Regions from separate parts of the Massilibacterium senegalense genome, predicted to be linked through region 1. Evidence: riboswitches for the same ligand, from Rfam matches in the RefSeq annotation. Region 1 holds a riboswitch; the other holds the start of a gene.
What was found. A riboswitch is a leader RNA that binds a small molecule or an ion and turns the genes downstream of it on or off. The one in region 1 is predicted to bind FMN.

Region 1 (5,450 bases):
ATGAAGCGGCATTAGCAAATCGATTACAAGACAAACAAGAAGAAGTTGTTTCAATTGCGGGGAAATGTTGTGAAAGTGGTGATATGCTTCTTTGGGATGTTTCGTTGCCAAAAGCAAAAGCAGGAGACTTGTTAGCAATGTTTTGTACCGGTGCATATGGTTATTCGATGGCGAGTAATTATAACCGTTTGCCACGCCCGGCCGTTGTGTTTGTGGAAAATGGAAAGAGTCAATTAGTTGTTCGACGGGAAACGTATGAGGATATTGTTCGATTAGATCTTCCATATGAAAAATAGAAGAAAATCAATTTTTATGGTATGATGAAAGCGATTTTCATTCGAGGAGGAAAAAAGATGAAAAAAGGTAGCATTACATTTGAAACTGGAGAACAAGTCGTAATTGAATTTTTTGACGAAGCAGCTCCTGGAACAGTAGCAAACTTTGAAAAATTAGCAAACGAAGGATTTTATAACGGATTAACATTTCACCGTGTTATCCCTGGATTCGTAGCACAAGGTGGTTGCCCTTATGGGAACGGAATGGGAGGCCCAGGTTATACAATTAAATGTGAAACAGAAGGCAATCCTCATAAACATGAACGCGGTTCTCTTTCTATGGCACATGCAGGAAAAGATACAGGCGGCAGTCAATTCTTTATCGTATATGAACCACAACCACACTTAGACGGCGTTCATACTGTATTCGGTCAAGTAGTAGAAGGTATCGATGTGGTGGATCGTATTCGTCAAGGCGATGTCATGAAAGAAGTAAAAGTGTGGGAAGAATAAACAAATATCCTGTCATCGGAAGAGAAGCGAAAAATAGGTAAGCATATCTATTGTTCCTTTCGACAAATTGTGTTATTCTTAACCCAATTCAATAATATATTCCTTCGGGGTCGGGTGTAATTCCCAACCGGCGGTGATAAAGCAGAGCGTTTGCTTTTTAGTCCGTGACCCGTTTGGTTTAGCCAAACGGTTGATTCGGTGTAATTCCGAAACCGACAGTGAAAGTCTGGATGGGAGAAGGAAAAATAGTGAGTGTAAAACGTGAAAGGTTCCTATACTATAATAGGTATACCTTTAGTTTGTGTTGACAAAACCCCGGAGAATTGATATTCTTCGGGGTTTTTTGCTCTTTTCATCGACAAGAGAGGAGGTATAGCATGACCAATCAAGAATATATGAAGTTGGCATTACAAGTAGCAGAAGCAGCTCGTGGCCAAACAAGCCCGAATCCATTAGTGGGTGCCGTCGTTGTGAAGGATTCGATGATTGTCGGGATTGGTGCCCATTTAAAAAGTGGGGATGCACATGCAGAAGTACAAGCTATTCGGATGGCCGGTGAAAAATGTCAGGATGCCACTATTTATGTCACGTTAGAACCGTGTAGCCATTATGGTAAAACGCCACCGTGTGCGGATTTAATTGTACAATCTGGTTTCAAAAAAGTAGTAATTGCTACACTAGATCCGCATCCGAAAGTTGCAGGAAATGGTGTCAGAAAATTAACACAATCCGGCATAGAAGTGGTAGTAGGGGTATTAGAGGAAGAAGCAAAAACCGTAAATCGCTGGTTTTTTCACGGATTACGGAAGAAACGTCCTTTTGTAACCTTAAAATTTGCCACGACAATTGACGGAAAAATTGCAACAGAAATAAACGACTCTAAATGGGTAACGGGAGAAGCAGCGCGACTTGATGTGCATCGTTATCGTCATCAATATGATGCTATTTTAGTAGGCATACATACTGTTCAGGCAGATCATCCATCGTTAACGACAAGATTACCGAATGGTGGAATTCATCCACTTCGAGTAGTATTGGATACTACGTTAAAAATAAATGAACAAGAACCGATGTTACATGATCAACAAACGAAAGTTGTTATTTTTACTGGTGCTAACTATGATAAATCGAAGAAACAACAAATGCTTTCCAATCCTCAAGTAGAGATTATTTCACTTACAACTGAAAAAATAATCTTACAAGATGTGCTTGCTATGTTGTATGAAAGAGGGGTTTTATCGCTATTCGTAGAAGGTGGAGCAACTGTTAATAATAGTTTTTTACAAGAACAATTAATCGATGAAATCATTCATTATATTGCCCCAAAAATTATCGGAGGAGCAAAAGCGCCAAGTGCTTTTGGTGGAGAAGGTATCAAAAAAATGATAGACGCGAAGATGTTTACCTTGCAGTCTACTGAACAAATCGGAGAAGACTTGAAGCTTGTCTATAAACGAAAGGAAGATGAGATGTGTTTACAGGAATTATAGAAGAAATTGGAGAAGTTGTTACAATTAATGAAAATCCTAAGCACTACTCCTTTCATATAAAAGCGAATCATATTTTAGAAGATGTTAAACTTGGGGATAGTATTGCTGTCAACGGTGTTTGTTTAACGGTTACTTCTTTTACATCTTCTCAATTTACGGTAGATGTAATGCCTGAAACGGTAAAAGCAACGAATTTATCTGCTTTTAAAAAAGGGACAAAGGTAAACTTAGAACGTGCGATGCAAATGAACAACCGATTTGGTGGGCATTTTGTATCTGGTCATGTGGAAGTGATTGGGAACATTATTCGAACAACATATGATCGAAATGCAAAATATTATGAAATTGAATTGCCGTCTCCCGATTGGATGCCATATATCGCGGAGAAAGGTTCTATAACCGTAGACGGTACTAGCTTAACGGTTTTTGAAGTTAGCGAGCAAACTTTCCTTATTTCACTTATTCCTCATACACGTCAAGCAACTATTTTAGGGGAAAAAGATGTAGGAGATTCCGTCAATATCGAATGTGATATGTTGATGAAATACTTAGCACGATTACTTCAATTCAAAGAAAAACAACCAGAAAAAAAATCATCTATAACGCTCCAAGATTTATCAAATTACGGATTTTTAGATTGAGAAAGGTCGTGACGTACTATGTTTGATTCCATTGAATCAGCATTAGAAGATTTAAAAGCAGGAAAAGTTGTCATTGTAGTCGACGATGAAGATCGTGAAAATGAAGGGGATTTTATTGTTTTATCTGAAAAGGCTACACCAGACGCTATTAATTTTATGATTACACACGGAAGAGGATTAGTTTGTGTACCAATTACAGAAAAAAGAGCAGAAGAATTAGAATTATTTCCGATGGTACCACAAAATACAGATCAATTAAAAACAGCCTTTACGGTAAGTGTAGATCATATTCAAACGACGACGGGTATTTCTGCATTTGAGCGTGCATTAACCGTTAAACATTTAATTAGTATGTTTGCGGAGCCAAACGATTTCAAACGTCCTGGACATATTTTTCCGTTAATAGCAAAAGAAGGTGGTGTTCTTCGTCGGGCAGGGCATACGGAAGCTGCGGTAGACTTAGCTAACTTATGCGGAGCATATCCTAGTGGTGTGATTTGTGAAATTATTAAAGAAGACGGAACCATGGCACGGCGGGATGATTTGTATGAAATCAAACAACAATTTGGATTGAAAATGATTACGATTAAAGATTTAATTGAATATCGTAAAAAATCAGAATCGTTAGTGAAAAGAGAAGTAGAAATCCAATTACCAACAGAATTTGGTGATTTTAAAATGGTTGGGTATACGAGTAAAATTGATGGAAAAGAACACGTTGCACTTGTAAAAGGAGTAATAAAAGAAGAAGAACCAACGCTTGTTCGTGTCCATTCCGAATGTTTAACAGGAGATGTGTTCGGTTCGCACCGTTGTGACTGTGGACCGCAGCTTCACGCTGCTTTAAGAGCGATTGAACAGGAAGGAAAAGGGGTATTATTATACTTACGTCAAGAAGGACGCGGTATCGGATTAATTAATAAATTGAAAGCATACAAATTGCAAGAACAAGGATATGACACAGTAGAAGCAAATCAAAAGTTAGGCTTTAAAGATGATTTGCGTGACTATGGAATAGGTGCTCAAATTTTAAAAGATTTAGGCGTAGGTAACATGCGTTTATTAACAAACAATCCAAGAAAAATTACTGGGTTAAAAGGCCACGGCTTAACGATTGTGGAACGGGTACCGTTAGAAATCGAAGCAAGTGAACATAACGAATCGTATTTAAAAACAAAAGTACACAAATTAGGACACTATTTACACATTTAAGGAGGAAAAATCAATGGGAAAAACATTTGAAGGGCATTTGGTTGGAACAGATTTAAAAGTAGGTATTGTAGTAGCAAGATTTAATGAATTTATTACGAGTAAGTTATTATCGGGTGCAGAAGATGGTCTTTACCGTCATGGTGTGCAAAAAGAAAATATTGAAGTAGCGTGGGTACCTGGTGCGTTTGAAATCCCACTAATTGCTAAAAAAATGGTGGAAAGTAAAAAATATGATGCCATTATTACGTTGGGCACAGTTATTCGTGGTGCAACACCGCATTTTGACTACGTATGTAGTGAAGTATCAAAAGGAGTAGCAAAATTAACATTAGATTATTCTATGCCAGTAATTTTCGGTGTGTTAACGACGGATAGCATTGAACAAGCGATCGAACGAGCAGGAACAAAAGCAGGTAATAAAGGGTATGAAGCAGCAGTTTCTGCGATTGAAATGGCAAACTTATCAAAATCATTTGAGTAAACAAATGTCCCTTGGTAAACACAAAATGAATCTTCTTATCTGCTAGTTATTTTATTGAAAGATGGGTATAATAAAAAGAAGAAGAAAATTTCAATGTCTTTACAGTAATGAGGGATTTTGTTATGTTTATTCGTCTAAATCAAACAAATAAAAAAATTGCGATGGGTTTGCTATCTTTTATGCCGCAACATAAAAAGGTAAAAGAGCTGCAAAAAACAATTGAACGTTATGAAGAATCAAAAAAATGGAAATTGTATTTATGGAAAGAAGAGGATTTGATTGGTGTTCTGGGAATCCATTATGAAGATGATTCCACTGTTACCATTCAAGATATTTGTGTGAACCCCTCTTATCGAAATCAAGGGATTGGACGAAAAATGGTACAGGAGTTAGAAAAAAAGTTTGCTTCTAAAGGAATTTTCGTCCGGACAACGGAAGATACGAATAAATTTATCGAAAAATGTCATTGCTCGAAATAAAAAAATATCCATCATAAATAATGTTTCCACCATTCTGATAGATATGTCGTGAAACCGCCTAAAAAGGGCGGTTTTTTTATGGATGTCTTTTCGTTAACGCATCGACACGAGCGGCGATGACCTGAGAGCGATCACGTAATCGGTGTTTATGGATAATTTGTTCGTTTAAACAGTCAGGGGAGCCAAACGTATACCCTCCTTCTCGACAACGATTTTCTATGTCTTTTTGTAAGCCTGTATCGCGAAATGGTAACACAAAACATTGGTACGGTTGTTTTGCAAGTATTTGTTTTTTTATAGAAAGAGTTTGTTTATATAATGCTTCTGGATCAATGCCAAGTTGTTCTATTTCAGAAAAG
Region 2 (5,450 bases), 630 kb from region 1:
TTGTAAATTCTAAAATGGAAACGAGCGTTCCTGGTATTTATGCTGCTGGTGACATTTGTACGTATGATGGAAAAGTAAAACTAATTGCTGCTGGATTCGGTGAAGCACCAACAGCCGTGAACAACGCGAAAGCATACATGGACCCAAATGCAAAAGCACAACCACTTCATAGTTCGAGTTTATTTGACCAAAAATAATTTTTTAGCTGTCGTTATGTGCGACAGCTTTTTTTAATATAAAAGGTAAAAAAATAAAGTATTTGCTCACGCTATCTAAAAAATGCATGAGAAAATACTTTATCATTTGGAGTTATTATTTTTTAACCTAGAGTCATGTATTTAGCTTAAAACAACTATTGAATATCCATTCTAATTTAGCACTCGCTTGGTGTACCGCTGTTATCTGCTGTTTTAAAGCTAGATCCACATCCACATGTAGAAATTGCATTCGGATTATCGATGGTAAACCCGCCGCCCATTTCATTTTCTTGGAAATCAATGATGACACCTTCAAGAATTGGCGCACTTTGAGGATCCACTACAATTTGAACACCATGTTGTTCAAATTGTAAATCATCTTCTAATACCTCATCGTCAAAACCCATTCCATATGATAAACCGCTACATCCGCCACCACGAACACCAATTCGCAAACGAAGTCCTGGCTCATTATGCTCTTCTAACATTTCTTGCACACGTTTCGCTGCACTTTCTGTTAAAGTAATCATTTGTTCTCCTCCTTTTACGTCAAGAAATTCACTTTCCTTGTATCTTGTCGCTACCTTAAAGTATTTGCGTAAAGCTGTTTTCACAAAGATACTTCTTTCATTATACTCTATCGTGTATTTATTCGTCATCTAATCAAGCTAAAACATGTAGTATTTTTAATAATTTATTATGTAAACGGTCTAATTTTTTACTATATTCTAAAACGACAGGATGGTTCATGCCTAAATGCATTGCTTCTTTAATCATTTGACAGCGAATCTGTTCCATTTCTAATTCACATTGCTCGATTAACTTTTCGCTTGATGACTTTTGACACATAATCCCCCTCCTTGCCATTTCCATTAATCGACTTAATTTTACCTTTTTTTATCACAGATTACAAATAATTTATCATCTTTTCATAGTGAAAAGATGATTTAGCAATAAATAACGTTCTTCAGTTGCCACAGTTCTTATTAAAATTTATAATGAGAGAAGCATTTTCTGATTATGGAAAGGAGCCAATTTAATGAATACAGACATCCACAATCCACTTGCTCCCATTCGTCAAAAAGTTGAAAATAATGAACGTCTAACATTTGAAGACGGCATTACTTTAATGGAATCAAATGACTTATTATCGATTGGCCAAATGGCAGATATCGTTCGTAAACGTAAAAATGGGGATAACGTTTATTTTATCCAAAATACACATTTAAATTACACAAATGTTTGTTATTTAAGTTGTAAATTATGTGCATTTGGTTTAAAACCAGATGATCCAAAGTCTTACTCTTTATCTCTCGAACAATTAGAAGAAAAATTTAATGGCATGCAAGGAAAAGGTTTTACTGAATTACACATTGTTGGTGGTGTTAATCCTAAATTACCGTTTGAATACTATGAAACAATGATTCGTTTAGCAAAAAAATATAATCCAGATATTCACGTTCAGGCGTTTACAGCAGTAGAAATTGATTATATTGCTCGCGTTGCCAAACTTTCTGTAGAAGAAACGATTCATCGTTTACACGCTGCTGGTCTTGGTTCTATTTTAGGGGGCGGCGCAGAAGTATTTGATCCTGAAATTCGAAAAATTATTTCAGGTCATAAAACAACAGCAAAACAATGGTTTGACATTCATCGTATTACACATAAGTTAGGCATGAAATCAAATGCATCAATTATTTATGGTCATATTGAAAAGCCAAAACATGTCATCGATCATTTAATTCAGTTACGCGAATTACAAGATGAAACGGGTGGTTTCAATGCCTTTTTTGGATTCGGTTTTCAACCAGAAAATACAGAATTAGCAAAAGAGTACAACCTTACAGGAGATACAACTGGTTGGTATGATTTAAAAATGTTAGCAGTAGCACGATTAATGTTAGACAACTTTGATCACATCCGCGCTTTTTGGATGATTACTGGTCAAAAATTAGCACAAGTATCGCTAGCTTTTGGTGTCGATGATTTAGATGGAACAGTCATGGAAGAGCAAATTGTGCACGCTGCAGGAAATGAATCTGTTCACATGGTGCCAAAACAAGGTTTTATCGATATGATCAAAGAAGCAGGGCGTATTCCAGTAGAACGAGATACTCTTTATCATGTCATCCGCACGTACTAAGAAAACTAGGGGGCTTTACAGACATGGACATTTTAACACAAGATAAAACGTTACATGCCATTGCTGAAAAAGTAAAAAATCATGAACGTTTAACAATAGAAGATGGCTTATATTTATATGAAACAGAAGATTTACTGACAGTTGCTCAATTAGCAAACTACGTCAATAACGAAAAAAACGGAAAAAACGTATATTTCATTCAAAATATGTACATCAATCCTACCAATGTATGTGAAGCTAATTGTTCTTTTTGTGGATTTAAACGTAAACCTGGAGAAGAAGGCGCATACACGATGAATGCCGAACAACTTCTTCACTATGTACAGGAACGTTGGAACGACAACATTCGTGAATTTCATATCGTTGGGGGACATAACAACGAAGTACCTTTTGATTATTATTTAGATACGATTCGTACGTTAAAAAAACATTATCCACATGTTACAATTAAAGCGTATACAGGAGCGGAAATTGAGTTCTTCTCTCGTCTTGCAGGTATTTCAATGGAAGATGTGTTAAAAGAACTAATAAAAGCAGGACTTGATACGATGCCTGGTGGTGGAGCAGAAATTTTAACCGAACGGTACCGCGAAAAAATGTCACCAGAAAAGGCGTCTACCGATCAATGGTTAGAAGCACATCAAATCGCCCATTCCCTTGGATTAAAAACACATGCAACGATGCTTTACGGTTTGATTGAAACGAAAGAAGAACGTCTTATTCATATGGACCGTGTTCGTCGTTTACAAGATGAAACAAATGGTTTTATGGTGTTTATTCCACTTGCAGTACAACCGAAAAGTATTAATGCCAGCTTAAAACGGAGAACGAGTGCATTTGATGATCTTCGTACAATTGCGATTAGCCGCTTAATACTTGATAATTTCCAACATATAAAAGCATACTGGATTAATATCGGGGTACAATTAACGCAAATGGCCTTAACGTTCGGTTCTAGCGATATTCACGGTACACTTGTAGAAGAGCGCATTTCCCATGCGGTTGGCGCTTTAACTAGCCAAGGTATTACTCGCGACGAATTGATTTACTTAATCAAAACAGCCAATCGTGTACCAGTAGAACGAGATACATTTTATAATGTCATTAAAACATATTAACGAAAAGACCTGACAAGTAGTCAGGTCTTTTACTATACAAAGGTAAGGAAATGCTCTATACTATACATAATATAATATTCGACTAAATCTATCTTCGGGGCAGGGTGTAATTCCCGACCGGCGGTTATAGTCCGCGAGCCTTTTTGGCAGGAACTGGTGAAATTCCAGTACCGACAGTATAGTCTGGATGGGAGAAGATGCGGTGTACATATGTAGCTTAAAGACACACTGTTTTTAAGTTTATTCTGTAACGACATTTTCTCCCTATAGTGAATTATCGCTATAGGGATTTCTTGTTTTTACGCAGTCGTACGCCATCTAAACAACGAAGTAGATTGGTCATAAAAAGGAGTGTATTTTTTATGAATAACCAATCAACCAAATTGAAACGACTTATTACCGTTTCTATCTTTAGTGCCATTTCTTATTTATTAATGCTACTAGATTTTCCGTTCCCAGGCTTTCCGCCATTTTTAAAAATCGATTTTAGCGAAGTGCCAGCTTTACTTATAACCATTATTTTCGGTCCTATTGCTGGAATTTCTGTAGAAGCATTTAAAAATATCTTGCATTATATTTTTCAAACACCACCAACAGGCATTCCAATTGATGAATTAGCAAACTTCATCGCTGGTGTATGTTTCATTTTACCGACTGCTTTTATCTTTCAAAAATTACGTACACAAAAAGGGCTTACAATCGGATTAATTTTAGGTGTAATCCTGATGACACTTACAATGAGTGTGTTAAATTATGTTGCTATCTTCCCTGCTTATGCATATTTTATGGGAATGGAATTACCAAATAACATGTTCCAATTCATTGCAACCGCTATTGCACCATTTAACCTTGTAAAAGGACTCATTATTACTGCTGTATTTTTATTGTTATACGGTAGACTGAAACAAACCATTCAAAAACAAATATAAAAATCAAACCGCTTGTCCTATTTTTAGAACAAGCGGTTTTTCTTATACACTCTCTCGCTTTGCAAAGGGAGTGGTTATAGCCAATTAAAACATCGGATTTTCTTCTAAAAATTGATATACATTTTTTACTAATTCTTCTGGTGTTTCTGCACTGACTACTTCTCCATTTACGAGGCAAAATAAATGTTGTGAACATTTGCCACAGTGACTTAAGCAGCCGTATTCAATCACATCTAAATCGACATCACGTTCTAATTCAGCACGAGCTTTTTGTGCACCATTTGCTAAATTCGTTATGCAAAACTCAATAATTGGATTCATCTTTCACCTTTCCTTTCTTCATGTCCATTATATCGTATTTTTCTTTTTCGCTTAAGAAATTCATACTAGTTTATAATAGGAAATAACAATTATTAAAACAGTTGTTTTCATAAACGTTATTCGTTATACTAAATGTGTACGTTTTCATTCAAAAATTTGTCACATAAAGAACAAATTTTACAAGTTATTCACAATCCTAATAAACACCACATTATTTGATACGGACAAGTTTTGATAAAGTGATTCTTCTTCAATCATACATAAGGTTATGAGCTACTGCTGAAGGAGATGAACTTATGCCACATTTACGAGCAGTAGAACCTTTACCAAGCGAAAAAGGTTTTTCCGCCCGTTAATGAGGGGTAAAAGTGCACAATTAAAGGGGACATGTACTCATGAGTAAACTAGTCATCTTAGGTGGTGGTTACGGAGGATTACGGATTATTCAAGGGTTACTTGGAGCAAGTGACTTACCGAAAGACCTTGAAATTACATTAATTGACCGTGTTCCGTACCACTGTATGAAAACAGAATTTTATGCTTTAGCCGCTGGAACTGTACCCGATCAGCACATTCGTGTACCTTTTCCAACGCATCCTCAATTAACCTTTAAATTCGGAACAGTTGAAAAGGTGGAATTAAAAGACAAACAGGTAGTGATGGAAGATGGGGAAAACCTTCCATATGATGATTTAATTATCGCTCTTGGCTGTGAAGATAAGTATCACGGTGTTCCAGGAGC

Region 2: another riboswitch for FMN. It lies ahead of BN1372_RS11170 (ECF transporter S component); the one in region 1 lies ahead of ribD (bifunctional diaminohydroxyphosphoribosylaminopyrimidine deaminase/5-amino-6-(5-phosphoribosylamino)uracil reductase RibD).

Annotation. Positions count from the first base shown of each region.
Region 1 covers NZ_LN831786.1:941,648-947,097, reverse strand. The annotation lists gene lysA (diaminopimelate decarboxylase) at 1-296, shown strand, start outside; gene BN1372_RS08105 (peptidylprolyl isomerase) at 354-788, shown strand; FMN riboswitch at 885-1,034, shown strand; gene ribD (bifunctional diaminohydroxyphosphoribosylaminopyrimidine deaminase/5-amino-6-(5-phosphoribosylamino)uracil reductase RibD) at 1,166-2,278, shown strand; gene ribE (riboflavin synthase) at 2,260-2,919, shown strand; gene BN1372_RS08090 (bifunctional 3,4-dihydroxy-2-butanone-4-phosphate synthase/GTP cyclohydrolase II) at 2,938-4,131, shown strand; gene ribH (6,7-dimethyl-8-ribityllumazine synthase) at 4,145-4,612, shown strand; gene BN1372_RS08080 (GNAT family N-acetyltransferase) at 4,735-5,091, shown strand; gene BN1372_RS08075 (DUF309 domain-containing protein) at 5,168-5,450, opposite strand, start outside.
Region 2 covers NZ_LN831786.1:1,569,351-1,574,800, forward strand. The annotation lists gene BN1372_RS11145 (NAD(P)/FAD-dependent oxidoreductase) at 1-197, shown strand, start outside; gene erpA (iron-sulfur cluster insertion protein ErpA) at 374-727, opposite strand; gene BN1372_RS15260 (aspartyl-phosphate phosphatase Spo0E family protein) at 861-1,046, opposite strand; gene mqnE (aminofutalosine synthase MqnE) at 1,237-2,340, shown strand; gene mqnE (aminofutalosine synthase MqnE) at 2,364-3,458, shown strand; FMN riboswitch at 3,545-3,661, shown strand; gene BN1372_RS11170 (ECF transporter S component) at 3,821-4,387, shown strand; gene BN1372_RS11175 (YuzB family protein) at 4,472-4,708, opposite strand; gene BN1372_RS11180 (NAD(P)/FAD-dependent oxidoreductase) at 5,104-5,450, shown strand, end outside.